Regions from separate parts of the Azotosporobacter soli genome, predicted to be linked through region 1. Evidence: riboswitches for the same ligand, from Rfam matches in the RefSeq annotation. Region 1 holds a riboswitch; each other region holds the start of a gene.

The links. Region 1 has a riboswitch for cyclic di-GMP ahead of QTL79_RS01250 (endo alpha-1,4 polygalactosaminidase). Riboswitches for the same ligand answer to the same signal wherever they lie in the genome.
Region 2: linked by a shared signal. The riboswitch ahead of QTL79_RS02445 (methyl-accepting chemotaxis protein) and the one ahead of QTL79_RS01250 (endo alpha-1,4 polygalactosaminidase) in region 1 are both predicted to bind cyclic di-GMP.
Region 3: linked by a shared signal. The riboswitch ahead of QTL79_RS10895 (GGDEF domain-containing response regulator) and the one ahead of QTL79_RS01250 (endo alpha-1,4 polygalactosaminidase) in region 1 are both predicted to bind cyclic di-GMP.

Annotation. Positions count from the first base shown of each region.
Region 1 covers NZ_JAUAOA010000001.1:270,770-280,862, forward strand. The annotation lists tRNA gene QTL79_RS01215 (tRNA-Arg) at 20-95, opposite strand; gene QTL79_RS01220 (VOC family protein) at 183-566, opposite strand; tRNA gene QTL79_RS01225 (tRNA-Arg) at 682-758, opposite strand; gene QTL79_RS01230 (hypothetical protein) at 1,085-1,369, opposite strand; gene QTL79_RS01235 (RNA degradosome polyphosphate kinase) at 1,385-3,487, opposite strand; gene QTL79_RS01240 (Ppx/GppA phosphatase family protein) at 3,477-5,021, opposite strand; gene QTL79_RS01245 (Ppx/GppA phosphatase family protein) at 5,174-6,688, shown strand; cyclic di-GMP riboswitch class I at 6,887-6,971, shown strand; gene QTL79_RS01250 (endo alpha-1,4 polygalactosaminidase) at 7,051-8,037, shown strand; gene QTL79_RS01255 (NAD-dependent epimerase/dehydratase family protein) at 8,071-10,093, shown strand, end outside.
Region 2 covers NZ_JAUAOA010000002.1:91,512-101,604, forward strand. The annotation lists gene QTL79_RS02440 (RraA family protein) at 1-241, opposite strand, end outside; gene QTL79_RS02445 (methyl-accepting chemotaxis protein) at 285-2,252, opposite strand; cyclic di-GMP riboswitch class I at 2,327-2,412, opposite strand; gene QTL79_RS02450 (phosphatase PAP2 family protein) at 2,800-3,687, shown strand; gene QTL79_RS02455 (deoxyribodipyrimidine photo-lyase) at 3,741-5,114, shown strand; gene QTL79_RS02460 (hypothetical protein) at 5,188-5,718, opposite strand; gene QTL79_RS02465 (hypothetical protein) at 5,828-6,133, opposite strand; gene QTL79_RS02470 (hypothetical protein) at 6,454-6,753, opposite strand; gene QTL79_RS02475 (MORN repeat-containing protein) at 7,008-8,036, opposite strand; gene QTL79_RS02480 (hypothetical protein) at 8,085-8,918, opposite strand; gene QTL79_RS02485 (hypothetical protein) at 9,237-9,458, opposite strand; gene QTL79_RS02490 (lipase family protein) at 9,696-10,093, opposite strand, start outside.
Region 3 covers NZ_JAUAOA010000011.1:7,165-17,257, forward strand. The annotation lists gene QTL79_RS10855 (KAP family P-loop NTPase fold protein) at 1-378, shown strand, start outside; gene QTL79_RS10860 (GmrSD restriction endonuclease domain-containing protein) at 453-1,628, shown strand; gene QTL79_RS10865 (MAE_28990/MAE_18760 family HEPN-like nuclease) at 1,630-2,346, shown strand; gene QTL79_RS10870 (hypothetical protein) at 2,626-2,793, shown strand; gene QTL79_RS10875 (ion transporter) at 2,827-3,738, shown strand; gene QTL79_RS10880 (AAA domain-containing protein) at 3,859-6,591, shown strand; gene QTL79_RS10885 (abortive infection system antitoxin AbiGi family protein) at 6,860-7,675, shown strand; gene QTL79_RS10890 (hypothetical protein) at 7,884-8,054, shown strand; cyclic di-GMP riboswitch class II at 8,385-8,468, shown strand; gene QTL79_RS10895 (GGDEF domain-containing response regulator) at 8,565-9,827, shown strand; gene QTL79_RS10900 (hypothetical protein) at 9,987-10,093, shown strand, end outside.

The DNA of each region.
Region 1 (10,093 bases):
GCTGTCATTATGTTTGAAATGGTGCGCCCGGCAAGAATCGAACTTGCGACCTGCGGTTTAGGAAACCGTCGCTCTATCCCCTGAGCTACGGGCGCATACGGGGTTCAACCAGGATTTAGTTTAGCATTTCGGCTGGGATATGTCAATTTTAACGCATAAGTCGGATGAATCAGTCCTTCTCTTTACATCGCGTCGGCGGCGAAGGTGAGGATGAAGCCGTTGCAGTCTTCGAGCGCGAATTCGTCGGCGTCGTAGAAGGTACGGTGCAGCGGGCGCAGGATCGTGGCGCGGTCTTTGACGCGCGCGTAGAGTCCGGCAACGTCGTCGACCTTGATGTAAAACGTCAGTGCGCCGCCCAGCGCAAGGGAATCGAGCTTCGGGTATTCGGCGACGATGCTGGCGCGTTCCTGGAACATCAACTGCACCTCGCCGCAGGCGACCATTGCCCAGACCGGCGTCCCCTCGTCCGGCACCGTCATCAGCGGTGAAAAGCCGAGCACCTCGCGATAAAAACGCAGCGTTTCTTTCACATCGTCCACCATCAGATTTGGCGTCAACTGTTTCATGTTCTCAGATCCTTTCTATAGCGCGCACGGATATAAGAAAGACTCGGCTTGCACCGAGTCTTCACGGTTCTTACGAACCTGTCTTGCTATATGTGAGTTTGCGAATTGAAAAAAATGGTGACCCCGGCAGGAGTCGAACCTGCGACCTCTTGATTCGTAGTCAAACGCTCTATCCAGCTGAGCTACGGAGCCATTTTTCTGTCGTGCTTGCCGACAAAAACTAGTTTATCATAATCGTGAATTTCAGTCAATCTTTTTTCTGCATTTTTTCGCGATGTGGATAACTTTTTTATTATCCACATCGCGTTATCCACATTTCAAGCGAGTGTTTTTCTGCCGAAACGGGACTTTTCACAGGACTTATCCACATTTAAAGCTGTTTTGTGGATAGTTTTGGGGATAAGTGTGAATAAATTTGCTGTTTTCAGACCATTTAGGTCAATTTACATCGTTTTGCATTTTTTTTAGTTTTTCCGTCTTTTTTGCTACGTAGTTTCAAATAATCTTTGGCTTTCTCTTCAATTTATGCGTCGGCTCCACTGGATCGCCACTTCGGTACGTTCCCACAAGCGACTCAAGGCGCAGTAAAAGTCGTCCAGACTTTCGTGCGCGACGACCAACCGACTAACAAACGGCGCTTTGCAATCTGCGCCGGGAACAAGAAGCGTGTGCGCCTGTTTCAAATAGTCTTCGACCTCACGACGTTTTGCTTCGTCCGGCAGGAATACTTCGATCGTCTTGGCAACCTCGTCATAGTTGATGTACCCGTCCATATTGTTGTAGTCAACCGCCACTTTCATCATTCCCACTCCTTTTCTTCATATGTCTTTGCGGTAGAGCGGCTGCACGCGGTCGCGCAGCGGCAGCGGCGCGCTTTTGGCCGCGGCCTTCGCCTGCCGGTAAAACTCTTCCTGGCTGTTCAGCGGCGGCGCGCTTCTCTTTTCGGGCCGCCGGTAGTGTCCGTCGCTTTTCATATGATGCGACTTGCAGTTGTCTCTGAGCATCACATCGAGCATTTCCGTCACACGCAGCGCGGCATGCTCGTCTTCGAGCGGAAAGAGCAGCTCGACCCGCTCGTTCAGATTGCGGTGCATCCAGTCGGCGCTGGAGAGGAAGACTTTCGGATCGCCGCCGTTATTCAGATACAAAATGCGGTGATGTTCGAGAAAGCGTCCGACGATGCTGTGAATGCTGATGTTTTTGCCGACGCCCTCGATGCCCGGCCGGATGCCGCAGATGCCGCGCACGATGAGGTCGATCTTCACGCCGCGGCTGGCCGCTTCGTACAATTTGAGCATGATGCCTTTGTCGATCAGGGAATTGAGTTTGGCAATGATCCGTCCCTCTTGCCCCTGTTCGGCAAATTCGCTTTCGCGTTCGATCAGTTCTTCGAGTTTTTCGCGCAGGTCGAACGGCGCGACGACGAGCTTGTTCCAGACCGGCGGATCGGAGTAGCCGGAAAGCATGTTGAAAAAGGCGGACGCGTCCGCGCCGAATTGATCGTTGGCGGTAAAGAGGCTGAGGTCGGCGTATATTTTGGCCGTAGTATCGTTGTAATTGCCGGTGCCCATGTGCACATAGCGCTGGATGCCGGAGCCTTCCTGGCGCACGACGAGCGCCATCTTGGCGTGCGTCTTGAGGCCGACCAGACCGTAGATGACATGGCAACCGGCTTCTTCGAGCCGTCTCGCCCATTGAATGTTGTTTTCTTCGTCAAAGCGAGCCTTGAGTTCGACGACGACCGTGACCTGCTTGCCGTTTTCGGCGGCCTGCGCCAGCGCGCGGACAATCGGCGAGTTGCCGCTGACGCGGTAGAGCGTCTGCTTGATTGCCAGAACGCTCGGGTCTTGCGCCGCCTGGCGGATAAAATCGACGACCGGTTCAAACGATTCGTACGGATGGTGCAACAGCATGTCGCGCTCTTTGATCAGCGCATAGAAATCCTCACACTCTTTCAGCGCCGCCGGAATTTGCGGCGTCAACGGTTCGTAGCGCAGATGATCGTAGCCGGAAAGCGCGGTGAACTTAAAAAAGCAGCTGGCGTCAATCGGTCCGTTGATTTCATAGATGTCGCCGTCTTCGAGCTCGCAGCCATCCATGAGGAATTGCTTCACCATTTTTCCCGCCTGTCGCGCGATTTCGAGGCGCACCGCGTCGCCGCGCTTGCGTTGGCGCAACGATTTTTCGACTTCCGCCATCAGGTCCTCGGCGTCATCTTCGTCGATCGTCAAGTCGGCATTGCGCGTAATGCGAAACGGCGTGATCTCTTTGATCTTGTAGCCTTTGAACAAAGCCTGGCAATGCGTCTGGATGATGTCTTCCAGAAAGAGAAACGTTCTTTTTTTGCCCTGGTTCGGCACTTCGACCAAACGGGGCAGTACCGCCGGAACCTGAATCACCGCCAGTTGCTCTTCGTCCTTGCCTCTCAGAAGCAGAACCGCCAAATTCAGACTGCGACTGGCGAGAAACGGAAACGGATGGCTGGCGTCGACCGCCAGCGGCGTAATGACAGGATAGACGGTCTGGCGAAAATATTGTTCGACCCAGTGACGCGCTTTTTCCGGCAAATTCTTTTCTTCGCTAATGATGATCTCATGCTGCGTCAGTTCGGCAAGCAAAGCGCGCAGCACCTTGTACTGTTCTTTCACCAATTCGTGCGCCGCTTCGCCGATGCCGTCCACCTGCTGGCGCACGGTTAGTCCGGCCGCATCGAATTTGTTAACGCCGGCTTCGAGCTGGCTTTTCAAGCCGGCAACCCGGATCATGAAGAATTCGTCGAGATTCGAGCTGGTGATCGCGATGAATTTCAAACGTTCTAAGACGGGCTTGTCGAGCTGCTTGGCTTCGTCCATGACGCGGCTGTTGAATTTGAGCCAGCTTAGTTCGCGATTGATAAAATGTTCTGGTCGGTCAAGTTCCATGGTTGCCTCCGATCGTCCCGACGACGCGGGCTTTTAAGCCGAATACGCTCTCAAAGAATTCCGCCTTTTCAGCAAACGTCCATTCTTCCAGCGACAGATCTTCGCGCGCCTTTACGTTCACGAGCATCTCGTCCCCTTTGATCTGCACGCTGCAATCGGTGATTTTTTGCCGGTGACTGCGATCGAGCGCATCGGCCAGACGAATGATCGCCGACAGTTTAGCCACAGTCAGCTTTGCCTTGTTCGAAAGGCGGGTGAAGTTCTCATCGGCATTGTTCGGCGTTCCTTTGGAGTGATAATAGGAAACATTGGCAATGATTCTTTTTTCGCTGCGGGAGATGCCCAAGATATCGGCCGATTCGATCAGCCGGTAGGAGTAGAAGTAGTGGCGACGCAGGTTGACGAACTTTCCGATGTCATGCAGATGCGCCGCGGCGCGCAGCATCAGTCGTTCTCTGCGCCCCAGGCCGTGGTAGCGGTTCAGTTTGTCGAATAAAAGCAGTGAAAACTCCTCAACGACCGAAGCGTGGGCTTTGTCGTAATGAAACTTGTCTTCAAGCGCTTTGACGACGCTGAAAGTATGTTCTTCCATCACATCGAGCCAGCGACTGTCGGTTTTTTCCGCCACATGCAAGAGCGTCATCCCGTCAATGAAGCGCAGCGTCGGTACGAGGACATGATCGACCGCCGCGACTTCCATCATCTTGCAGTATAAGCCGAGCGCCGGTATGACCAGCGCGGCATCGGCCTCGTTCAGGTCGAAGCGCGTCATCAGTTCCGGCAGGTTGAGCCGGCGAACCTTGCGGTACAGATCTTTCAGTTCTTTCGGGCTGAGAACCGCCAGGCCCTCGCTGTGTCCCAGCAGCTGCAAGAGCAGTCGCGTCTCATTGCCGGTCAGCACCAGGTACGGGCTGCGCTGTCCCATCAGCGCCACGGCGATCGGGTCGATCGCGCTTTCGATATATTCGTCCAACACCTGTTGGAAGCAGACGTCATCGCGCTGGTTTTGCGCAAAGCTTTCTTTGATGCGCATCGCGCCGATGTTGATGTTTTGCTGATAGCGGATCGCACCCTGGCGGTAGAGAGTAATCCCCGTGCCGCCGGAGGAGATGTCGACGAACAGCAGTCCGTCTTCGGTATTCGCCAGCCCGGACGTCTGCAGATGTTTGAACAAGGCCATATATTTATAGAAGATTTCCTGCGGCATGTCGACGATCTCGACTTCCAAACCGGTCTTGATGCGGATCTGATCGATGATATATTGCTGATTTTCGGCTTCGCGCAGCGCGGTCGTCGCCATGACGCGGCAGTCCCGTACGCCGTATTCGCTGCACAAACGGCGAAAGCCTTTCAGCAGTTCGCAAATTTCGCTGACGGAAGCAAAGCTGATCTGACCGCTCTTGAACGCTTCTTCGCCCAAATCCATTTGACGTCTGGCCCGATCCAGCACCCGGATGTCGTCGACGTCCTTATATTCGACAATTTGCAAGCTGACGGTTTCCGATCCGATATGTATCGCGGCAAAACTCGGCATCCTCTCACCTCAATCCGATTCTTAACTACTGTAATTCGATGGAAAACGGGTAAAACTCCTGCTGTCTATTATAGCAATCGGATGTTAAAATTATGTTATGCTGTCCAAACTATGTTATACTTTTCAAATCGAATGCAAAGGGGTGATCTGCCATGAGTGAACGCGTCGCGGTCATCGACCTCGGGTCGAACTCGGCCCGCCTGATCATCATGCAAATTTATAAAAACGGCGCTTACAATCTGATTTATCATCAAAAAGAGGCGGTCCGGCTCAGTGAAGGGATCGCCCAGGACAATAAGTTGCAAAGCGCGGCGATGGAGCGCGCGCTCCGCTCGCTGCAGACCTTTTCGCACATGTGCCGCCTCTTTAACGTCGACAAGACGCTGGCGGTCGGCACCGCTGCCGTTCGCAACACCAAAAACGGCGGCGCTTTCGTTGAACGGGTACGCAAGGAGACCGGCATCCCGCTGCGCGCGGTCAGCGGCGAGACAGAAGCAAAACTCGGTTATCTCGGCGCGATCAACACGCTCGATGTAGAAAACGCGCTGCTCTTCGACCTCGGCGGCGGCAGCACCGAGCTGACGCTGATCAGGAACCGCAAGGCGGAACACATGATCAGCCTGCCGTTCGGCGCGGTCAATATGACCGAACGATTCCGCCTGAACAACCGCGCCTCCGAAGGACAGCTGGACGAACTGCAGGCATTCTTTCGCAAGCAGCTGAATCAGCTGCCCTGGCTGAAGAACCTCAATGTGCCGCTGCTCGGCGTCGGCGGCACCGCCCGGACGATCGCGAAGATGGATCAGCGGCGCAAGAATTATCCGTTTCCCAAACTGCACAATTATCGTATGGGTTCGATGTCGTTTCGCGCCTTATGGCAGGACGTCTCGAAGCTCAGCTTCGCGCAGCGCCGCAAAGTGCCGGGCCTCGGCGGCGAACGCGCCGACATCATCCTGGCCGGCATCGGCATCGTCAAAGCGCTGCAGGAAAAAGCGCACGCGCAGCAACTCATCGTCAGCGGCTGCGGCGTCCGCGAAGGCCTGTTCCTCCAATATCTTCTCTCGCGCAGCGGACAGAGCGAAGTCGTGGCGAATCCGCTCGAACACAGCACGAAAAACACTTTGCTTCTATATAATGGCAACATCTCGCATGCCGAGCATGTCACCAAACTGGCCGATCAGCTTTTTTGCGGCTGCCGCGATTTTTTCGCGCTCGACGATCGCAGCCGCCTGATGCTGCGCACGGCCGCCTTGCTGCATGACACCGGCATCAGCATCAATTATTACGACCACTATCGCCACAGCACCTATCTGGTGGAAAACGCGCGCCTTTTCGGTCTGTCGCACCGCGAACAGATGCTGGCCGCGGTCATCACCGGCTGGCATCACGGCCCGGCGTTCCGTTTCGACCACAACCGCCTCTACCATCAGTTCCTCGATGAGGCCGACTGGCAGACCGCACGCAAACTGGCTTTGCTGCTGAGCATCGCCGAAAGTCTCGATACGACGCAAATGACGCTGGTCAAGAACGTCAACGCGCAAATTGAAGCGGGACGTCTCAGCCTACAGCTCGACGCCAGCGCCCCGACGCCGCTCGAACAGGATGCCGCACTGCGCTTTTCCAAATGGCTACGCCGCGACTTTCAGCTTGAGCTGGCGTTGAAATAGAAAGAAAAATCTGAATAGGACTTGAGGCTATAAACTCGGCCTTAAGTCCTATTTTTCGCTTGACATTTCTTTCATTTCTGTTAAACTCTAAACAAGATACACTATTTTTTACAAATATGCCTCCGAAAGTACCGAAGTTTTTCAGGCCTGGATGTCGGATTTTATCCGTCCAATGCGCCGCCTCATCTTCGCAGTGTTTATTCGGGAGGGCAAACTTGGCGAAAGCCAAGGGCGCAAAGCCATGGGTCTACCGACAAATGTCTACGACTGCCAGGTTGCAACAGTAATCGCTGTTGCCATACCGGCAGTCGTTTTTTAATTTATTTAACGCTGGTTACCATAATTTGAAACGAGGTGATTCCATGTTTTTTCGCAGCGCCTGTTGCACGCTTCTTTTCTTGCTTTGCATCGCTGCCTTGCCTTCGCTGGCGCGCGCGCAGCAAACGCCGCCCGATTATCCGCTCGAAATGGCGCGCCTGCTCGGACAACTGCGCAGCTATAGTCAGGAACGCAACGCAACGTTTCAGCTTTTGGGCAACGGCAGTCTCGATTTATTCGCGCCGGAGACGCTGACGCCGTCCGCACGGACGCTAGTCAATACCAGTCTCGACGGCATCCTGATGGAAAGCTATTTTTACGGCTGGGAGATGAAGGACGACGAGGCGACGCCGCCGGAGGCGCGTCTCGCCTGGTCGTCCGCTTTGACGGCCGCGCAGCAACTGAATCAACCGCTCTTCAACATCGATTACTGCCGTTCGACTGCGGCAGTCGCAGATTCCTACCAGAAAAACCGACAAGCCGGTTTCGTCTCACTGGCCGCCCCCAACCGCCAGTTAACGAAGCTGCCGCAAAAAACGCAGCGCAGCAATCGCAGCGACGTCAGCCGTCTCGCCCAGGCGAAGAACTTTCTCGTGCTGTTGAATCCGGAAGAATTCGCCAGCCGCAGTCTTTATCTCGCCGCTTTGCGCGCCTGTGCATTCGACCTTCTGATCATCGATCCGACCTTCAACAGCTCGCCGCTGACGCCGGATGAAGTCCGTTCGCTCAAACGCAAGCCGCAGGGCGGCCAGCGTCTGGTTCTCGCTTATCTGAGCATTGCGGAAGCGGAAGATTACCGTCCCTATTGGCAGAAAGACTGGAAACAGTCGCCGCCCGCCTGGCTGGTGGCAGCCAATCCCGATTGGGTTGGTAACTTCAAGGTCCGCTACTGGCAAAGCGGCTGGCAGCAGTTGCTCTTCGGCAGCCGCAATGCGCAGCTCGACAGGATTCTCTCCACCGATTTTGACGGCGCGATGCTCGACGTCGTGGACGGCTATCAGTATTTCCTCGACAACCCCGACGTGCAATGAAAATAATCTCTATGTAATAGGAGCGTTCCACACATGAAAATACTTGTCACCGGCGGCTACGGCTTTATCGGCTCGCAGCTGTGCGAAAAACTGATTCAGGAAAAGCACGACGTCTTCGTGATCGACGATTTATCGAGCGGTCTGGCGCGCAACCTCACCTTGCCGCATGTCTTTTACCGGCGCAACATCGCCGATCAGGAATGTGAAGCGATCTTTCAGAACAACAACCTCGACATCGTGATCCATCTGGCCGCCAAGGTCGACGTCGCAGAATCGGCCAAAGCGCCGTACGAAGATTGCCAATCCAACATCTTAGGCTTGGTCAATATGCTGCGTCTCTCACACCAGTATAAGGTAAAAAAGTTTCTCTTCATTTCTTCGACTGCCGTATACGGCGATTCGGCCGAACTCACGCTTTCGGAAGCCAGCCCGCTCAAGCCGCTCTCGCTCTACAGCATCAACAAGGCCAACGGCGAAGCCTACTGCCGCATCTGGCAGGAGCAATACGGTCTGGAGACCGTCATCCTCCGTCTCTCTAACGTATACGGCCCCCGCCAGGGCAGCTTCGGCGAGGCAGGCGTCATCTCGAGTTTCTTAAAACAAATCGCAGCCGGACAGAAGCTCGTCATTCACGGCGACGGTCAGCAATGCCGCGATTATCTCTATGTGGACGACGCGGTCATGGCCATCTACTGGGCGGCGGTAAAAATCGTCCGCCAGCCTGTCATCAACATCGTCAGCCGCCAATCGCACAACCTGCTCGAAGTCGTGAAGCTGCTCGGAAAGCATTACGACCTGCCTGGCCTGACGCACGAAAAGTATCGCACGTTCGACATCTGCCGCGCTTCGTTCGACAACAGTGCGGCCAAAGAGCAGCTCGGCTGGACGCCGCGCTACACGCTGGAAGAGGGCCTTGAAAAAACCTGCCTCTGGCAGGCGGAACAGGCACTTCTTGCGCCGGAAAAAGCGCCGTCCCCGCCTTCATTCCTCTCCGTTTACCGGCCTTATCTGGAAAACGCGACGCTCTTCGCGCTGATGGCCTGCCTCTCCTTCTTCAATCTGCACGGCGGCCTGCTCGATTTTCGTCTGGGCATGGACTACAACTACATCTATATCGCGGTGATGGGTCTGCTCTACGGCAAACAGCAATCGATGCCCGCAACGGCGCTCTCCGTACTGCTCTTTTGCTACAGCATGACGGCCAAAGGCGCCGATCTCGTCACGCTCTTGTATCAGGTGCAATACCTGACGCATCTGGCAGTATACCTGGCGCTCGGCGTGATTACTGGCTACGTCACCGACCGCCGCCGCCACATCCTGGCCGATAAGGAAAACGAACTGGAACGCATCGCCGACAAGCATCGTTTTCTGGAAAAGATGCATTTGGAATGCGTCCAGGTCAAAGACGTCCTTTATAACCAGATCGTCAATTCCGACGACAGCATCGGCAAGATCTACAGCATCATCAAGGATCTCGACAGCTTGGCGCCGGAAGACATCTACACGTCCTCGATCGACGTTCTGCAGCGCATCATGCGCTGCGGCAGCGTTGATATCTATACTGTGAACGCCGATTCGTCTTTCTGGCGGATCAAGGTGCGCGCCAAAGACGATGCGCCGTATCTGGAAAATTCGATTCGTGTCGCCGATTCGCCGTATGCGCAAAAAGTCATGCAGACGAAAGGCGTTTTCGTGAACCGGCATTTCGCCGGCCCGTCGATGGCCGCGGCAATCCGCTATCAGAACAAGACGATCGCCATCGTGCAGCTTTATAACCTCCCGTTTGAAAGCATGACGCTGCATCAGAGCAACCTGCTGCGCGTCACCGCGCTCTTGATCGCGGACGCATTGGGCAAAGCGCACAGCTACGAATTGAGCAGCAGCGAAAAGCAACAGGTCAGCGGCACGCAGCTTTTGCTGCCGGACGCGTTTGCCAAGCTGCAACAGGAAATGACCAAACGCAGCCTGAAGCACAACCAACCCTGCACACTGCTGCGCCTGCGCGATAAGCGCGAGGATCTGGTCGCCCTCTACCACTCGCTGGCCAACGTCATCC
Region 2 (10,093 bases), on a different contig from region 1:
CGCCCGCTTTGGCAAGATCAAGCGCTCGATGCAACATCAGATTATCGCCCGGACGCACCTTGACCGTGAAAGCCGGGCCTAGCAGCGGCACATCATTGATCGGGCGAATTTTGGCATCCATACAAGACGTCCGGTTCATATTATCGGCTATATTCGCTACCGGGATTCCTGAAAAGCCTTCGATCAGAGCTTGGTGCGGCCGACTAATGTTTGGAAAAATACGCAAACCTACATTTGACATCTTTCATCCTCCCATTTCTTATTGCTGCCTTTGCAAAACTGCTTTAAATCTTGAACTTGGACACGATATCATGCAAATGTCCTGCCATTTGAGAAAGTCCGTTACTGGAAGAAGCGATTTCCTGGATCGATGCCGTTTGTTCTTCGGTAGCGGAGGATACCAGCTGCGCTTGCCCGGTGACATTTTTGCTGATTGCCGTAATTTCCTTTACCGAAGAGACGATTTGCTGGCTGCCGCTGGCCATCTGTTCAATGGCCGCGGAAATATCGCGAATTTGATCGGATACCTCTGTGATCAGCGCGGCAATCTCGTTAAACGACCGGCCCGCCGCCTGCGCAACTTCGCTGCCTTTCTTCACTTCACTCGTACCTTCGCCCATTGCCGTTACCGCCCGATTCGTATCCTGCTGAATATCGCCAATTAAAGCCGTAATCTCTTTCGCAGCATTTTGCGACTGCTCCGCAAGTTTTCGAACCTCTTCCGCTACCACCGCAAAACCGCGTCCCTGTTCTCCGGCGCGGGCTGCTTCAATCGCAGCGTTCAGCGCTAGCAGATTGGTTTGTCCGGCTATGCCCGCGATCGTATCAATGATCTGTCCGATCTCTTTCGAACGCTCACCAAGCTTAGCCACTACATTGGCTGAATGCGTCACCGACATCTCAATGCTCGCCATCTGGCTTGTAACTTTTCGGACAATCTCTCCGCCTTCTAGTGCGGTATTGGACGTTTTCTCCGCCGCTGCGGAAGCATGAGAAGTATTGGCGGCAATTTGCTGCAGTCCCGCCGACATTTGTTCCACGATCTGCATCGTACTGTCTACTGCCTCGACTTGCTCTGACGTTCCTTTCGCCACATCGGCGATTGCCGTCACCACTTGATCGGCAGCCTGCGACAATTGCTCCGTACTTGCCGTAAGTTCTTCGGACGATGCGTTTACGGTCTCGCTCGCCTCCTGCACCTTGCTGATGATGTCCCTGAAGTTCCCGATCGCGCCGGACAGGGATCGCGCCAGCCTTCCTATTTCATCCTGCGCCGTCGAGGCAATGTTTACCGACAAATCGCCTTCGCCAATCTTTGCGACTTGCGCGGCAATTTCCTCGATCGGCTTTAGCAGGCGGATAAGGAAGAACCAGGCCACGACTCCGACAATGACGAGCGCCGTCAAGAGCGCAAGGAACATACTGATCAGACTCGCATAGAATTCACTTTTGATGTCCTTCATCGGTATGCTGACCAGAACCAGCCACTTTGTATTCTTGACCGGTATCGCCAACGCCAGCGAATCCCTTCCCTCAAAGTCCAGATAAGAAATTCCTTTTCCCGCATTGTCCAGCAAGGAGCGCAGCACATCGTCGGGCACCTTCTTCTGCTCTTTGATCACTTCCTGCTTCGTATGCGCTAATAACGTTCCGTCTTGCGCAACGATGGACGCCGTTCCATTTTCGCCGACTTTTACCTGCGCCAGGAAGTTTTGCAACGTTTCAAGCGAGATCGACTGCGCAACAAAGCCTGCCATTTTCCCGTCCTCCGTCTTGACGGGCTGCGTGACAACCACCGACGGCATTCCGGTTACCCGGTTCAGCAGCACCTCACTGACCTGCATCTTCTGTTCCTTCATTGTGTCTTTGAAGAAATCCCGGTCAGCCACACTGCCGCCTATGCCTTTTGCATCATACGGCGCTGCTGCAAAGCGCACGCCCTGTGAATTGATAAAGACCAAACGGTCGACGCCCCATGTCGCGGCAAAATATGTATTCATCTTCGCTTGGATGCGGGAAAAATCACCCGACTTAAGATCCGCATCTTCCGCATAGAATTTTCCGCTTCTTGAAAAAGAGGAGAACAATTCGCCGACCCCATCTGCCGCCTGCGTAGCCTGCCCTTTCATATTCGCCTGCGTATTGGCCAGCGTTTTTCCATAGAGTACGTACAAGCCGGATCCGCTGACGATGAGCCCGGTTATGAGAAGGGAAAGTAACAACAACGTAACTGTCTTTGCTTTAATCGACATAGTCTTATCTCCTTCATTTTTAAAAGTAAACAATAAAAACTCCGACAGATGCCCGAGTTTCCAATACCTTTTTCAAGGGAAACCTGGCAATCATAGACCGACCGTCCTTAGACCCATAGCTTTGCGTCCTTACCTTTCAGTAAGTTTGCCCAATATATAGTTTTACTCTTCCTTCCTGCCAGAAGTTAATGCAACGTCATCGCCGCCTATGTAATGACAATATCATACTTATGCCAACAAGAAATTATGATATTATTAACGTTTCGTTAAAGGCTCCCTTAAGCACATGAACCGTTCGTCAAAAGCCTGCTGTGACATCCTCAACTTCAACAGTACAACGAAACACGCACCGCTTCGCGTGCGACCCGGTTGCATTTATTACGCTGTAAACGAAAAACGAGATCAGCGGCTTTTCCATTGATCTCGTTTTTCTTGCCTTGAAATATGGTAAGAGGGTTTCACTCGAACGAGTGGAATAAACGTTTATGTATACTTTTATTGCCAATCATTGGCCATTACGCTCCAGTTCAAAGCGCAGGAGGCAAAAATGAATGATCTGATCTCCTATGGTCTCGACGTCACCTTATTTATCCAGCAGTTTCGCACTCCGTTGCTGGATATTTTTTTTAAAACAGCTACCCTGCTAGGCGAAGAGGGTTTTTATCTGTTGGCGCTGCCTCTCATCTTCTGGTGTCTCGATTTTCGCCTCGGCATACGACTGACTTGCCTGGTACTGATCTCGCATTATTTTAACATTACCATCAAAGACTGGGTGCAGGAACCGCGGCCGTTTTATTTTCTTCCGGAGGTAAAGCTTGTTCATGCCGACGGCTACAGCTTTCCCAGCAACCATGCACAGACCGGGCTGGTATTTTGGCTCGCGCTGGCCCATCTGACGCAAAAGCGCTATCTATGGTTTTCCGGCGTGTTTCTGGTTTTGCTTATCGGCTTTTCGCGCATCTATCTGGGCGTGCATTTCATCGGCGACGTATTGGCCGGCTGGCTGCTCGGCGCGCTGCTCCTATTCGCCTTTGCCAAACTGGAACCGTTTATCCTTTCCCGTTTAGCAACCTTTTCCTTTCCACTGCGTTTCTTTCTCGCCATAACCGTCCCGCTGCTTTTATTGGCCGTCCATCCCGGCAAGGAAAGCATCTCGGTTGCGGCTGCGTTCTCCGGACTGTGGCTCGGTTTGCTCGTGCAACAGCGCTGCCTTCCTGCAAGTTGCACGCTGCCTGAAAGTAATTACCGACAACTGTTCCTGCGAATACTTATTGGCACACTTGTTCTTTTAGCGCTTTGGCTCGGCCTTACGAGCGCATTTCCTAAAGAAGGCGCGGATTATTATTTTTTCTTCCGCTATATCCGCTATTTTCTGGCTACTCTTTGGATTACGCTCGGTGCACCCTGGCTTTTTTACCGTATTGTATCGCGCTAATGTGAGGACTTTTCCCGAGCGCCGAATTTCTTTATGAAAGGCGGAATTTGATCATGCATCCACTGCGTATGCACCACTACAAAGCAAGTCCAAACGGAGCCGGTCCCGTCGTTTATTGGATGAGCCGCGACCAACGCGCGCTTGACAACTGGGCGCTGCTGGCAGCGCAGGAACTGGCGCTCGTAAGCGGCACCCCTCTCTATGTCGTCTTCTGCCTCGACGCCTCGTTTGCCGACGCGCCCTTACGTCACTTCGACTTCATGCTGCGCGGCCTGGAAGAAACAGCCGCAACGCTTCTTGCTCACAATATTCCTTTTTATCTACTGAAAGGAGATCCTAGCGATTTATTGCCGCACTGGCTGCGCGAGCACAAGGCTGCCCATCTGATTTTCGATTTTGATCCGTTGTCGCTCAAACGCCGCTGGCAAGCCGAGGTCATGCAGCGCAGCGACATCGCTTGCAGCATCGTCGACGCACACAACATCGTGCCCTGCTGGCAGGCCTCCGATAAACGCGAATATGCCGCACGTACGCTGCGACCCAAACTGATGCGCCAACTGGCCCAATTTCTTGAACCCTATCCTCCGCTGCGCATTCAGCCCGATCCCTATCCTGCGGACTGCCCGCCGTTCTCGGCCGCCGACACATTGACACGCTTAAGGCCGCAACTTGACGCCTCCGTCGCTCCGGTCGATTGGCTGACGCCGGGTACGAGCGCCGCGCTGCGCGTCATGGATTATTTTCTGCAGCAAGTGCTGGCGCAATATGACAAAGCACGCAACGATCCGACCCAAGACGGCCAATCCAACCTGTCGCCTTATTTGCACTTCGGCCAGCTTTCGGCGCAAACGGTCGTCAAACGTCTGCTCGCCGCGCCGCAGCTCGACGCCGCACATGAAACCGCACTGGAACAATTCTTCATCCGGCGCGAGCTATCGGACAACTTTTGCTTTTACACGCCGGATTATGCGTCCTGCAGCGCCTTTCCCGCCTGGGCGCAAGCGTCGCACGCCAGAGAAAGTCGTACGCCGCGCCCCTATCTTTATACGGCCGCGCAGTTCGAAGCGGGCGCAACGCACGACGAATACTGGAACGCCGCGCAACAAGAACTCGTCTCGAGCGGCAAGATGCACGGTTATCTGCGCATGTACTGGGCGAAAAAAATCCTCGAATGGAGCGATTCCGCCGAAACGGCGCTCGCGATTGCCATTCATCTGAATGACCGCTATTCGCTCGACGGCCGCGATCCAAACGGCTATGCCGGCATCGCCTGGAGCATCGGCGGCGTACATGACCGCCCCTGGTTCAAGCAGCCGGTCTTCGGCTCGATCCGCTCCATGAGCACGCGCGGCCTGGCAAAGAAATTTGCGCTCGCGCAATACCGCTCCACCTTTGCACCGCAAAAAGCAGCATGGCCGCCGGAATAAAAAACGAGGTCAATGGATTTTTGCTGTCCGTTGACCTCGCTAGACTACTTTTTGAGATATCTTTATTTTACATTTATTTAATGAACATCTTCCAAATAGCCCAGCGTGTAGTATCTGCATGCTCCTCATTAGGGTAATACTCTCGTAGTCGTATTTGTATCTCTTTTGCTTTCGCAAAATCTTCGATTAATCCATATCGTGAAAGATCCGATGCTAAAAATGCTTTATCAAAGCCGCCACAGTTTGTTAGCGCACTGATTCTTGTAGCATCTTCAACCAAGTCATATCCGCAGAATTGAAAGCCTTCAAGGTGAATCGATCTTGCGCAGTCTTCTTTTGGTTCTTTTACTACTGCCAAGATTTGCTTATCTTCAAGATCTCTCGTCTTATTCAAAAGCCAATCTAAATTACTGAAAATATCAGTGAAGACTTCCCCATATTCATGCTGATATTCACCATTATCATCTTCAGGCAACTCTCTAACAATCCGAGGGCACAAGGCACAATCAAGAGAGACAACCTCTTCAACCTGAAACAGTTTACTCCATTCAAGATATTTCTTAGTTGGAACAAATGTTTCCAACGCAACGAATCCTATCTTCATTGTTGAATCACGCTCCTTAAAATCAAAGCCTCGCAGGGACAATTATTACCTTCACCAAAAGTCTTGTTATAGGTATGCCTCTAAGAATTCACCTTATTTATAAAACTCATTAAACGCTCGCTTCTTTTTCCGCTAAAAATTCCTCAAGATGCTCATAAAACTTATCAAATGCGACTTCTTGTGAAAGATGAAAAAACGATATTATTCTACTCCAATCGTGGGAAGATTTTATAGAATACTTTTCTGCGATCCACGCATTAAATCCAGGTAAAAAGTCTATTTTTATTCCATCTTCACGTTTAGCATACAGATATCCATTTAAAAAATCAGCCAAGGCAGTCAGTGATTTATATCCTATGTACATTCCTGGCTTTTCTTTAATTTCATACAAAATATTCGTCAAGTCATTCAACATATCATCTCCTAGCATACCTCAGAAAGTATGTCACGTTTCTATTTCCTTTATTTGTAGAATTCACAAAGTGGAGTTTCAGGACGATTACTGCAAAAAGGACAACCTGAATCTCCACAACTATGACCTACCCATTCGTTGCAATTGGGACAGAAATCACAATCATATTTATCGAGCAGATCAGAAAATGACTTCACATTTCACACTTTTCTTGTAAAATAACTTCACCAATTCTCCACTTATCAGATAATACAACTTCTCTCTTTTTCCTATTTTCCCGAATCTTCATCTTACCTCTGTTGGCCTACCAACATCTTTCAATTTTACTTTCCTCGCATATCATAAATGATTTCAAAGTAATAGCCGCGATTAACACGGTCATTAACAAACTGTTTTGCCTCGTACCAATAGCCATTTTCATTTCTAGCAATACTGCAATCCAACGTATGATTCATAAGAGGCCGTGTTTGATATTTTGTAACTATGAATGAGTCAATCCCCAATATTGCCCATCTATTTTGTTCACACATTGAAATTATTTCAACTGCATCGGAAGCCTTATACATATGTACCCCACCACGAATAATAGCCTTCTTCAAAAATTTTGCTTCCGCCAAATCCATAGATAAGCCTCCATCTCTAATCCGATCACTTTAAAGTTTGACAACGACTGAGTTGATTCCTTTTTTATGCTATTGATTCTGCCAATCTCTGACGCCTCCTGAACACTTCAAACATCATCATCAAATTGTAAAACGCTTCATGACTTTCATCACGAAGCGTTTTACAATTTGATTTAGTGTGCTGAATACAAGGCATATCTTTCGATCTCCCCATGTATCTGCAACAGGCTCATGTATTTACCCATTTTTCGCAGTCAATAATCCTTACCTGCATTAGGTTTTCTCATCTTCTGTATCAAATCGTCTGTCGCCTGATGCTGATAGACGATTTTGACCTTAAATGCGAAGCCCGCATCCCTTTGTGATTTTTCAATCCAATCTGCGCCGTCATTTTTCTCGATCCATACCACCACGTTATAGCCGCCGCCAAGATTCCACCATGCGACCTCATCGAGATATTTTCCCGTATCAGAATTTGGCGTTCCGTAACGTTCCGTCAAGCCATTTTTCACAGCAGTGAACAGCGGCATCACCTTGTCTTCCTTGCAGTATTCGTAAAGCATCACACGGTACATCTTATCCTGATAGAAGACGACAAAAATAAACGGATTGTTGAAATCGCCGAACGGGCCGCTATAGCATTGCCCGCTGACATTGTCTTTTGCTTTAAAGTTGAAGTACGGAACATTTTTCGTATTGGGGCGCTGCTTCATGATGCTCTTCGCCTGTTCCTCCGATGCACCCCAAGGAATGCCAAGAATTTTATCCGCCTTGAGCGGAGCTGCCACCGGCTCTCCGTTTTTCCATTCGCCCTCGTACATCACTTTTCCATTGGCATCTTTCTGTATGCCTTGCCCATTCGGCTCGCCGTTTTTCCATTCGCCTTCATAAGTTGAACCGTTGCTGGAAAAATAGTAAATGCCTGTACCTTCCTTCAAGCCCTTTCGGTAAAATCCCTCATAGGAATCACCGTCCGCCCACTTGATGGAGGCCTTGCCCTCGAGTAAACCGGCGGAAAACTCTACCTCACCCCGTCCCTGTTTGTCCTTGCCGTCTTTGCCATGGGCGGTCAGCGTTAAAATTCCTTTCCCTTCCGCTTTGCCATCGACCACCGGGCCGGACCAACTGGCTGCACTCAATGTATAAAAGTCGGACACCCAGCCGATTTTGCAACCGCTGGCCGGATCGCTCACCCAGCTTTCTGCAGCCCAAGCCGTTCCCCCCGCCATAAAGAGCAGTACGAGCAGCAGCGCAATGAAAACTCTGATGCGATTCGCTTTCATACAAATCCTCCTTTGCGATAAAGAATAGCCGGAAAACGCTAGGTTAGACTATTTCCCGTTCCGCAACGTTTCGAAGTAGGCATTCATATCGGTTAAAAACCATGACATCGGTACTCTAAAGGCGGTGATAAACGCTTTGTCGGGAGCGGAGCCGTTGTGAAGCAGCTGGTAAAAGAAAATGACGTTCTCAAAACCATTGTCTTGGATTAAACGAGCCGTCATAAGCACCGACATTTCGTAGACGGGATAGCCTTGCTGATTGCGTAACGCCTGAAATCTCTTATAGTCGATAAATTCACGCGCGTCCGGAAGTCCGGGCGCTTTGCGGATTATATTTTCCGTCCGGTGGAGGTAATCCTCCACTTTTCCATACCCGGCGGCTTCCTGTGCGATGAAGCGGAACATTTCAGGCGTCCCTTCGGTCAGCCAGGCCACGGCAGTACCGACTCTGCCGTACTGAAACTGCACTTGATGGAAAATTTCGTGCGGCACGGTCCGGTATACTTCCTCCCTGGAATTCATAAACAAGGGCGTACCCCGAACAATGACGACAGGCTTAGCCCTCAGACTTACCCCGCCGGTATTTTTGCAGTATTCCTCGGCCTGTAGCCGTGTGACGTTCGAATAAAACATATAGGCTTGGATGTAGCTTTCGAGATCGGCTGTCACGACGACTTTAATGTCTTTGGGCAGCACGATTTTGTATTTGCCGAGTAAGTCGGCGGTTGTGTCGATGGCACTGGCCACATTTTCCCGCGTTTTAACCGGTACTTCAGCATCATAAACAACGTCCGCCCAGGCCGCCGCAAAAGAGTGAACGGGAGAAAGCGCAAGCGACAGCATGAGCAACAGCAGCAGCCTTAGAGCTTTCTTGCCAAACATTGTCTTCACCGCCTTACCTTACATCCCAGCGCCTAGCATTCACTTGATCGGTCTTTAGATTCTCTTATATAATCTTTCTCCATATTTTGCCAATCACCTTTAAATCACGCCTCTCCTTCTTAATTCGCTTACTGTCTCGTTATACGTTTCACCATAGCTCTATCGTTTGAAAGACAGCTCTATTCTCTTACTTTTTCCATCGCCTAGTTGGGATACCGAAAACGATACGCGCTTCGCATAAAAAAATCGCCTAGCGTAGTTGTCCTACAATAAGCGATTTTTCTATACCCTCTATTTTCGTTGCCGGTTCCGTAAACATCAGATCTTGCAATCGGCCAAGACCAGTTTTTTCAAGCCTGGCGAGCTCGTCTCCGGTCGGCTCGCTGTTCTTTGTTCCCTTTCGGCAGTCAAAATATTATTTGCCAACGCTATGTATTCATGACCGAATTGATTCTTCGCCAATGCCAATCCGACATTCCGCAACGGAACCGTACCGGCCTTATATGACATTAGCAATTCTAAAAATTCTTTATCTGTCATACCCATCACCTCCAACGAATTTATTTACACAGTATCACACCAGACTCAATTATTCAATAAGAATAATTATCTTTTATAATCAAGGAAATAATTTAAAGCACTACTAATCCAAACGCAATAAAAGAGAGGTCAACGGATTCTTTAAACTCCGTTGACCTCGTTTCTTACTCACCTCTTACGCACGGGAATAGCTTTTCCGCTAATTCTTGGCCGAAATAAGAAAGCCATTACCGAAATTTATTTCCCTTGAATTGGCGTATGTAACCAGTTGGCAGAATCCTGCGCCATGCTGCGCGCATTATGCAACAACGCTTCAACTGGCGTAAATTCTTTCGTATTACTGCCGTAAGCGAAATCGCCAATCAAATTTTCATCTGCAACACGATACACAGTCAACTGCAACGTCAAATAATACTGCCTTTCTTCCGTCCTCACTCGTTTTGCCGTTACTTTCGGCAACAACAAAACATCACATTTCTGCAGCTTCGCTTGTTGCACAAGATCACTGAACGACGCATTTTCATCAGAACGTCTGTGCTCTGCAAACATCCTCCAATATTGATCTTGCACAATGCGGTTCATGTAATAAAATTCACTTTCCAGCTCCGCTGGGAGTTCTTTTTGCAAAGGCGCAA
Region 3 (10,093 bases), on a different contig from region 1:
CCGCTAATGAATGAAACGAAATATACACATATCTATCTAGAAATGTTTAGTGTTGTTTATGCTCTTTTATCAATAGTGAAAATTAAAGAGCATAAAGGTTATCAAAGGCTGTTAAAAAAAGAAATGTTATATGGTGGTGAGCTTAAAACGCTAAGAGGCGATATGTCAAGAACAAACTATAATGAGATCATGAATCCCTTTGTAGCTTTAGTTAGTGAGCTTGCTTCAAATAGTAAAGAGTTTAATTATGATAAGCTTGAAGTCGGAAAAGGTAATTTTGGAGAAGTGATTTCTGTGATAAGTTTACTAGACACAGAGAAAAAAAACATAGTTTTCTTAAAGCAGCTTGAATTTTCCGACAATTTCAGATCTGGATGAGTGATCGAAGTACGCGTGATATGAGAATATGAGAGAAATTTAGAATGGTTTAATAAAATTGAGAGGTGTAATGAATGCTGAGCAGTGATGAAGAAAAAAAAGAGATAGATGAGATGTTTGAGAATGAAAGTGAAGAAGACCTAATAGAAGATGAAATAGCGGAATCGGATAGACGTCTTGTTACGACAGCTTATGATTTTATTGTTCGGTCACTGAAAGACCAGATTGCTGATGAGACTATTATTGTAGATGCAACATGGCAAAGGAAGTACGTATGGGATGATATTAAAGCGAGTAAACTAATAGAGTCATTAATTTTAAATGTTCCAATACCAGTATGTTATTTTGCGGAAGAAGAAAAGTCGGGGCAATATTTGGTTATTGATGGACAACAGCGCTTATGGTCGATTTTTCGTTACTTGAACAATGAATTTTCACTTAGAGGATTAATAACGCTAGGCCATTTGAATAAAAAACGATTCCATGAATTGGACACGAAATATCAACGATTAATAAGTACTAGAGCAATTCGTTGCATTATATTAACAAGTGAATGTCATCCAGAGTTGCGTTTTGATGTTTTTGAACGATTGAATTATGGGTCTGTTCCATTAAATCCACAGGAGTTAAGGCATTGCATTTATCGCGGAGCCTTTAGTGATCTATTGGCAAAATTAGTGGAAGATAGAACATGGCTTAATTTGATTGGAAAAAAAGAAAGTGACGAAAGACTTCGAGATCAGGAGTTAATTCTACGATTTTTAGCATTGCATTTCAGGCTATCAAAGTATAAACCATCCCTCAAGACTTTTCTAAACTCGTTTATGAGAGATCATAAACGAATGTCGAAAAAAGATGAGACAGACTACAAGGCTCTTTTTGATCGCACAACAAGCAACTTGTGGAAAATGTTTGGTGAAAACGCATTTAGGCGACACGTGAAAAAAAGTGGTGAGGAGAGTTATGATAAAAATATAAACAAGGCATTATTTGATTTGCAAATGCTTGTAGCAAGCCATCTTGAAATAAATTGCAGTGATTTAAAAATTGCTAAAATAAGAGACGTATTTTTCCATCTAATGCATGATGATAAATTTATTGATCTGATTTTACGAGCGACGGATCACCGAACTCGTGTTGTAAGCAGATGTGAAATGCTTAGAGAAAAATTAATTGATAATGGGATAAAGATGGAAGAATTGTTTGAAAAAATTGAATCGATGTCAAAGTTGAGCGTGGAGGCCAACTAAAATGTTTTATAAGAGATCATATGCACTGCAAAAGTATCGCGGAAGACAGCGAGAAGTTTTTGGACTATTAAAGGTTTCCAGAAAAGCATATCCTGAAGTAACATTAAGAAACTTATCTGCGCTGAAACCAATATATCGTGGTGCAATAGTGTTACTTTATAGCCATTTAGAGGGCTATATTGAAGATGTGATTGAAGAAAGTGTGGAATATCTGAATCGTGCTTGTATAAAATCAAATCAATTACCTGGACGGTTAAAGATTGCAAATTGTGAAAAAGTAATTGCAGAAATTAGCGCAACTACCGATCCAGTAAAAAAGGAACAATTAATCGAAGCTTTGATAATAAACAATTATCCTTTTTGGAGCGATGGAGAATTGCCACCGGCAAAGCTAGAGGCTGATTTTTTAACATCTGATTTTGCAAACCCATCGCCGAGGAAAATCGAAAAGCTGTTGAAGAAGATGGGGATTGAAAAAATTTTCAGTGAGATGTTTAATTTGGGTTTTAACAAACGTCGTGTAGGAACTTTAAGTACAAAGATAGAAGCTCTTGCAGAGATTAGGCATGATATTGCGCATGGGAATTTTGCTACGGCATGCACAGATGATGATTTGATTGATTACTTAAAAAGCGTTAAACTTTTTTGTAGGTGCTTAGATGCGAAAATTGGATTGCATTTGGAAGAAATAACAAAAGAATTTCCTTGGAAAAACTAAAGTCTTTATATAGTGTATTGGTAATTCAAGAAGATGATATAAAAGTAGGAGCGATTCCCAATTTGTTTTAAGGTTGGGTCGCCAGAACTCGCATTAATATGGTATAATAAACATGGACGTAGGTTAAGAAACGCTAGTGTTTATGCGCGTAGCGAGGTTTTTGTTCCCTGTTAACTCATGGCTCTTCCCAAGCCGTGGGTCGAGGGTTCGAATCCCTTTGCCCGCTCCAGGAAAATGCAGACGTGACAAGAGTCGCGTCTTTTTTATTAGGAGAGAGAAATGAGCAGACAACGACAAATTGCAAAGAAAGCCCAGAGCAAGAAACCGCAGGCGACCGACGAACCGCGTTCCTTCAAACAGACGATCGACGAGATGGAACCGATGCCGCTCTGGGCAAAGATCGTCGTCGTAATCTTGCTGGCGGGGCTGGCGTATAAGTTTTATTGAGAACGGGAAAAGACATGGCGCAGGGGTGCGGCCATGTCTTTTCTGTTTAGCGAAACGCAAAAAGGCGGAAAAAAGGAATCGGGTGGGAATGGGTGGAATGAAGAATTTAGGAGAATAAATCACTTAAAAAGATGTTTGATAGGAGACGAGACTAAATTGAATTCTTTTCTTTGTTTTCTTGAAAAATACCGCCTGCCGTATGATCTATTCATGGCTGCCTTAGCTTGTGTGATTATCACATCAATGTTTGCGCAAAACCGCATAGAACTAAGCGAACAGGAACTGTTGTTGCTTAAACGGGCGGACTTCGTTATCTTACTGATCTTCACAGTGGATTACATCGTTCGTCTGCTCCTTGCAAAAGGCAAGATTACCTTCGTTCGAGAAAATATCATCGACCTAATATCGATCATTCCGTTTGATATGATGTTCCAGGGCTTGCGTGCTGTACGTCTTTTACGTGTTCTTTATATGTTGCGTCTGTTTGTTTACACGACGCGCTTGTTCAAACGCATAACCGTCGTGATCAAAACGAATGACTTTCATCACATTATCTGGTTCACCGCATCAACGATATTTTTTGGCGCGGTTGCCATATCGTATATTGAAGACATGGCGATTGATGACGCGCTGTGGTGGTCGTTTGTAACCACCACCACAGTTGGTTATGGCGACATCGCGCCCCAGTCAGGAGCCGGACGTCTTGTCGCAGTTTGCTTGATGCTGATCGGCATCGGCTTTCTCAGCACCTTGACCGGCACGGTTGCCACCTATTTTTTATCTCAGACAAAGAAGACATACAAACATGAAGCGGTCCAAAATGCTATTGAACGACTGCACGATTTTAATTCACTCTCTGCTTCCGATCTACGAGAAATGAGCGCAGTTTTGATTGCCTTGAAAGAAAATGAAATGGAAGGGGAGGGTCAATATAAAAATAGGTAGGAGAGTTTAATAAAAAAGAGACGACTTCGATGTGTTTCCCAAGGAATAAAGCTAAAGCGAGCAAGATAATCGAACGACAGAAGCGTCCATTAACACTAACGAAAGGAACGATAAAGCAAATTGAATCTTGAAAAGCATCTAATACTTGTAAAGGGCGAGGATAAGACAGAATCGATAAGCCGTTGCGTATATGAGAAGGGTAAATGGAAGATTGAATTTGGCAAAGAAAAGACGTATTCCTATGGCTATCAGAACGTTCAGTGGTATAGAAATCCCAATTCACTCGATCCGACAACAAGTGTTGTGTTTCAAAGCAATCAAGCTTTGAAAGGGATTGAAAAATTATTCGTTTTTGAAAAGCATGTGAGAATTTTTTTCGAGACAGGATTGAAAAAAATATATGAGCGGCATGAAATAACGCTTGAGCAAAACATCATTAGCAATCCTAAAGCTGGCAATTGCTTGGAATACCTCAAACAACTGGCGAAGATTGTTGGTGTTGCCAACGGGGAAGAAAGCAGCTTTCTATATAAGCAGTATGAAAAAATAACCTGCGTAACTTCAAACAGCGTATTGGCGCAATACCTAAATCCTGCCGCAATGAACAGGCCCTCAGGTGGGAGAATGCCGATATTCCCCTTCGGTTTTAATTTAAGCCAGAAAACTGCGACAGAAAATGCCTTGAACGAACAAATTAGTGTCATTGAAGGGCCGCCTGGAACCGGGAAAACCCAGACCATCCTAAACATTATCGCCAATGCAGTTGTTAATGAAAAAACAGTTGCCGTTGTTTCCAACAACAATGCGGCAACTGCAAATGTTTTAGAGAAACTGGAAAAATACGGCGTGGCTTTTATAGCTGCATACCTAGGCAACAAAGAAAACAAAGAGAAATTTTTTGAAGGTCAACAACAGAACTATCCGGAGATGGCGACTTGGCTGATGGCTTCTCAAGAGTATGATGCCTTAGAAAAAGTGCTTGAGGCAAGTGGAAAAAACCTGATGAAGATGCTTGAAGTAAAAAACACGCTGGCCGCTTTAAAACAAGAACGATCAGCATTCGGTGTAGAAAAAGAATATTTTAATACCTATTTTAATGAAACAGGAGAAGAAATTTCAGCCTATCGTTCTTTATATAAGCACAAAGCAGACACTGTCATGGCGTTGTGGCTTGATTTTCAACAGCAGATAGAGAAAGATACGGTTATAAAGCTGAAATATAAACTGAAAAATTTGCTGCGGTACGGTATTTTAAGTTTTTCCTTTTATGATAATTCAAATGAAACGATTATCGCTTTTTTCCAGAAGTTATATTATGAACGTAAGATGGCGGAATTAAACGAAAAAATTCAGGCGCTAACGGGGCTTCTCGATAGCTATCGCTTTGACAAAGCGATAGAAGAATACACAATGAACTCAATGCGGTTGTTCAAAGCAAAATTAGCGGAACGATTCTCCAAGAATACGCAGCGAAAATTGTTTTCCAATGAATCGTTAGGGAAATATTTCGGCGCTTTCGTTAAAGAATACCCGGTTGTTTTGAGTACGACACATTCTTTACGAGGCTGTGCCTCTCCGAACTATCTGTTCGACTATTTGGTTATCGATGAAGCGTCGCAGGTGGATATTGTTTCAGGAGCGTTGGCCCTGTCGTGTGCAAAGAATGCCGTCATCGTTGGTGATGTAAAGCAATTGCCTAATGTCGTATCGGGTGAAATTTCCGAAGAAACGGATCGGATTTTTGAAAGATATGAAGTAGACCTTGCATACCAGTATTCTGCGAACAGCATGCTTTCATCAATTACGACGTTATTCAATACAGTTCCCAAAACATTATTAAGAGAGCATTATCGCTGTCATCCTAAAATCATTGGTTTTTGTAATCAAAAATTCTATAATAAGGAACTTATTGTGCTGACGGAAGAAAAGGCGCAGCAAAAACCGCTGATTGTGTACAAAACAGCAAAAGGAAATCATGCAAGGCACAATTATAATCAAAGACAAATTGATGTGATAATGGAAGAAGTCGTGCCGGATCAGATTGCAAACAATACAGACCAATCCGTGGGAATCATTTCACCGTATCGACTGCAAGCGGATAAACTTAATGAGGCTATTGGAAAACGGGACATTGAAGTGGATACGGTGCATAAGTATCAAGGACGCGAGAAGGATGTCATTATCCTTACAACCGTAGTAAATGAAATTAATGATTTCGTTGACAACCCCAATTTAATAAATGTAGCCGTTTCTCGCGCAGTGGATAAGCTGATTGTTGTTGTGTCAGACAATGAAAAAAATAGTAATTCTAATATTGGCGATCTAATAAGATACATTGAATACAATAATTTTGAGATTATTAACAGCAGCATCTACTCGGTGTTCGACTTGCTATATCATAGCTATTCTGAACGACTGCTTGCAATCAGGAAAAATAAAAAGAACGTGTCTGCCTATGAGTCAGAAAATCTAATGAATGTCATAATCGAAAAGGTTTTAAATTCGCCAGAATTCCGCGAACTCGACCATGTAATCCATCAGCCCTTAAAAATGCTTATCCGAGACCTGAACAAGCTTGATGACGCTGAGCGTAGATTTGTTATGAATGCTTTAACGCATACTGATTTTGTCATCTTTAACAAGTTGGACAAAAGCCCTGTATTGGTTGTTGAGGTCGATGGATATGCATTCCACGCCAATAATCCCAAACAGCTGAAGAGGGATAAAATGAAGGATACTATATTAGAGAAATACGGCATCCCGATTTTAAGAATCAAGACCAATGAAAGCGGCGAGGAAGGAAAGTTGCGCAACAAACTTATGCAGATTTTGAAGTTTAATGAAAAGCAGTAGGTTTGTAATATTCGCAAGCGTGAACATCGCATTGACAAATGAAAAAAGAATGGTTTCGACCGTTTCCTAAAGCATAAAGTTAAAGCAAGCAGGAAAATCGAACAACGGAGCCGTCCCATTGTTTCTGGAGCAAATGAGTTTTGGGTAGCAAAGAGCGCCGAGCGTAAAAGTTAGGCGCTTTATTTTGCATGTGCGAGAGAGGAATATCGGCACAGAGCGGGAACTTTTAAACAGTGGGAATGTAAACGGCGATAGGGGGAAGAGATATTTGCAACGGTATATATCGAAGGAACTGACTCATTTTGTAGGGCGTGGATTGCCGACAGAAGAGGATAAATACAATTTACTGGTGAAGATAATTCGCGGTGGCTGGCTAACATATCCTCCCCATGATAAGCAGGGGAAGCCACCGAAACTCACTTTTAAAAACGCCGTTCCTATTAATGAGAAGGCATCTGGAGAGGGAAAATCGTTTGAGAAAGAATTAAGATTAAGGCGAAATATAAAAGCCACGAGCTTTGAAGACAATAACTTGTATAACGCGAATATGGTTTGTTTTTGTGATATTCCGGTTGGCGACCTAGCGATACACATGAAAAAATATAGTGGATTTGGTCTTGCTTTCAATAAAGAACTGCTTGCGAAGAAAGGTGTAAGACCTGTGAATTACATTCCAATAGGGGCTAGAAATGTAGGAACAAGAGAACCCCTAGGGGGTTATTTAAATGAAATGGCGCGATTGGTGGAAAGTACAGCGGATCAATCTTCTTATCTAAGTAGAGCTGAAAGTGATTTTCCGGTCCAAGGAACAGAAATAAGTCTAGATCAAATAAAAGAAAACATTGAGAAAGGACGGCAACTGCTGCTATGGGAATGGTTTTCTTTTATCAAGTTTTTCGACGAATTACTGCCAGATGATGACGAGGGTAATTACTACTTTGAACGTGAGTGGCGTTCGCTGTATGATGTGGATTTTGCCTTTGCGGATATTAGGCGGATTATATTGCCAGAGGAATATGCAACCCGGTTTAGAGATGATCTTCCCGAGTACTGCGGGGAACTGGTTTTCAGCCATGTGCCGTAAACTATGCTGAGGACAAACAAGGAGACGGTTCCGCTGTTTCAAACGTTCTTTTCTCTTCCGTCTTATGAAAAATAATCTCGACCAATAAAAATGCGGCAAACGGAGAAAAATCGTCTGCCTCATTTTTTTGCGTCTTCGAAATCAGCGGCGTCCCTAATTCCCCGTCGTTGCGGTTTTTTCAGAACATGGAGTCCGAGGAAAGGCGGACATGGTTTGGCGGGCAAGAGCGTGGAGACGTACGACAGGGAGGTCGTACGCCGGTGGAGCAACAGGGAGGTTGCTTTCACCGGGAATGTCCGCGATCGCCGACCGCCAAGCCTTGGCCGATCCGACGGACGTGGTCGCTTCTGAAAAAATCGCGACGACGAAAGGGGCATAGCTGTCGATAGAGGGAGGCAAAATCAAGTTGGATTTGCCGAAGCAAGCAAAATCGGTTTTGGTTTAAGCAGCATCGTTTACGAAAACGGGCAGCAAGATTTCCAAGTATGGCACTCTTGCTGCTTTTTGCGTTGTGTGCGTAAAGATGAACGTGAGGAAGAATTTAGACTTTTTAGATTTTAAAAATTAAATAATATTGACGAAAAAAGCAAACCGAATATAATACAAGTACGCAATACACTTTTCTTAAAGCAGCTGTATGTTTTGCCTAAAAGGGTAATTAACGATTGCGGCAGTGTGCTTTGAAATCGCCAAGTTTTTTCTGTGAAAATTTTGATGCGGACGCGATGAATAACGATCTATATTTGGACACTTGGATCGTTAGGAGTAAATAGTGTAACCGGCCATACCATGACTAGTCATGGAGTGACCGGTTTTTTTATATTTGATGAAGTGTTTCACGGGATAACAGAATTTTATTTTCAAAGGATTAATGAAGGGGGAAGGTAACATGTTTTCGTTGCTGCATATCGATAATAATTTTTTTTACAAGGAAATTCTGCGTGATTTATCTGAACAGAATGATTTTCGATATTTCTCAGCCAAAACACCGCAAAAAGCATATGAGATTTTAGTTGCCCATGATATTGATCTTATTGTGACCGGACTGGAATTTAAAGGAGAAAATAAAGAACGCTTCATTTCCACGCTGATGCGCAAAAAAAGGGAGACGACACCGGTAATTGTTCTTTCGGCAATCAATGATATGAAGCTTAAAGCAGAGCTTTTCCAAAAGGGTATTTCCGATTATCTAACAAAAGATCACTTCATGGAGTATTTAATGACGCTGATCAAAAAAAATAAAGGGGGGGATGCGATTGCCGCAGAACTGCGAAACCTTTGGATTGCCGTTTTAGATGACAGTGTGATGCATCTGAATGGGATGCGCGCGTTTTTTGAACATAATGCGATGCCGCAGGTCGATTATTTTATAAATCCGGCTGCACTTTTGACGACAGCCAAGACATACAATATTTATTTAATTGATAACGTTTTGCCGGATATTTCAGGTGAAGAAGTGATTCGCGAAATTCGGAAACGGGATGAGTATGCGGTAATCATAGCGGTTTCATCGGTTAATAGTCATGCGGTTATTTCCAACATTTTAAGTAATGGTGCGGACGATTATATTGTAAAACCATTTTCGGAAAATCTTTTTATGGCGCGTCTTAAAGCAAATGTTCGAACCTATTCGTTAATGCAGCAGTTAAAAGAAAAAAACAGGCTTTTGGCTCAAGTGGCGCAAGAAGATGGTCTTACCGGTCTTTATAATCGTCGTGCAATAATGGAAAGGTTAAACAGGGAAATCGATTTTGCGACACGCAGTAAAGAACCGCTTACGGTGCTGATGTTTGATATTGATCGCTTTAAAATGATTAATGATACCTATGGGCATCATTTGGGCGACGAGGTGCTCAGACAGTTGGGGCAGTATTTGAAGAACGCGTTTCAGAAAAATGTCATTACGGGACGGTATGGCGGAGAAGAATTCATTTGCGTTTTTCCAGGGCTTGCGCTTTCTGGCGCGGTCGTTTACGCGGAACGTCTTCGACGCGAATGTGGCGAAATGCGTTTTAGTGAAGACGCTCTTTCCATTACTGTCAGCGGCGGGGTTGCGGCATATTCGGATGAAAACGCAGATGAATTTTTAAAACGGGTGGATGAGCTTTTATATAAGGCCAAAAAGAACGGGCGCAATCGAATGGAATACTAAAGCGATTCTTTTTTCGTTGCTCGTATGAAAAATAATGTCGATTAATAAAAGGAGGCAAACGGAGAAAAATCCGTCCGCCTCCTTTTTGCGTCTTCGGATGCAGCGGCGTTCCCTGACTCCCCGTCGTTGCGGTTTTTTCAGAACATGGAGTCACAAGGCATGGCGGACATGGTTTGGCGGGCAAGAACGCGGAGACGTACGACAGGGAGGTCGTACGCCGGCGGAGCAACACGGACGTTGCTTTCGCCGGGAATCTCCGCGAGCGC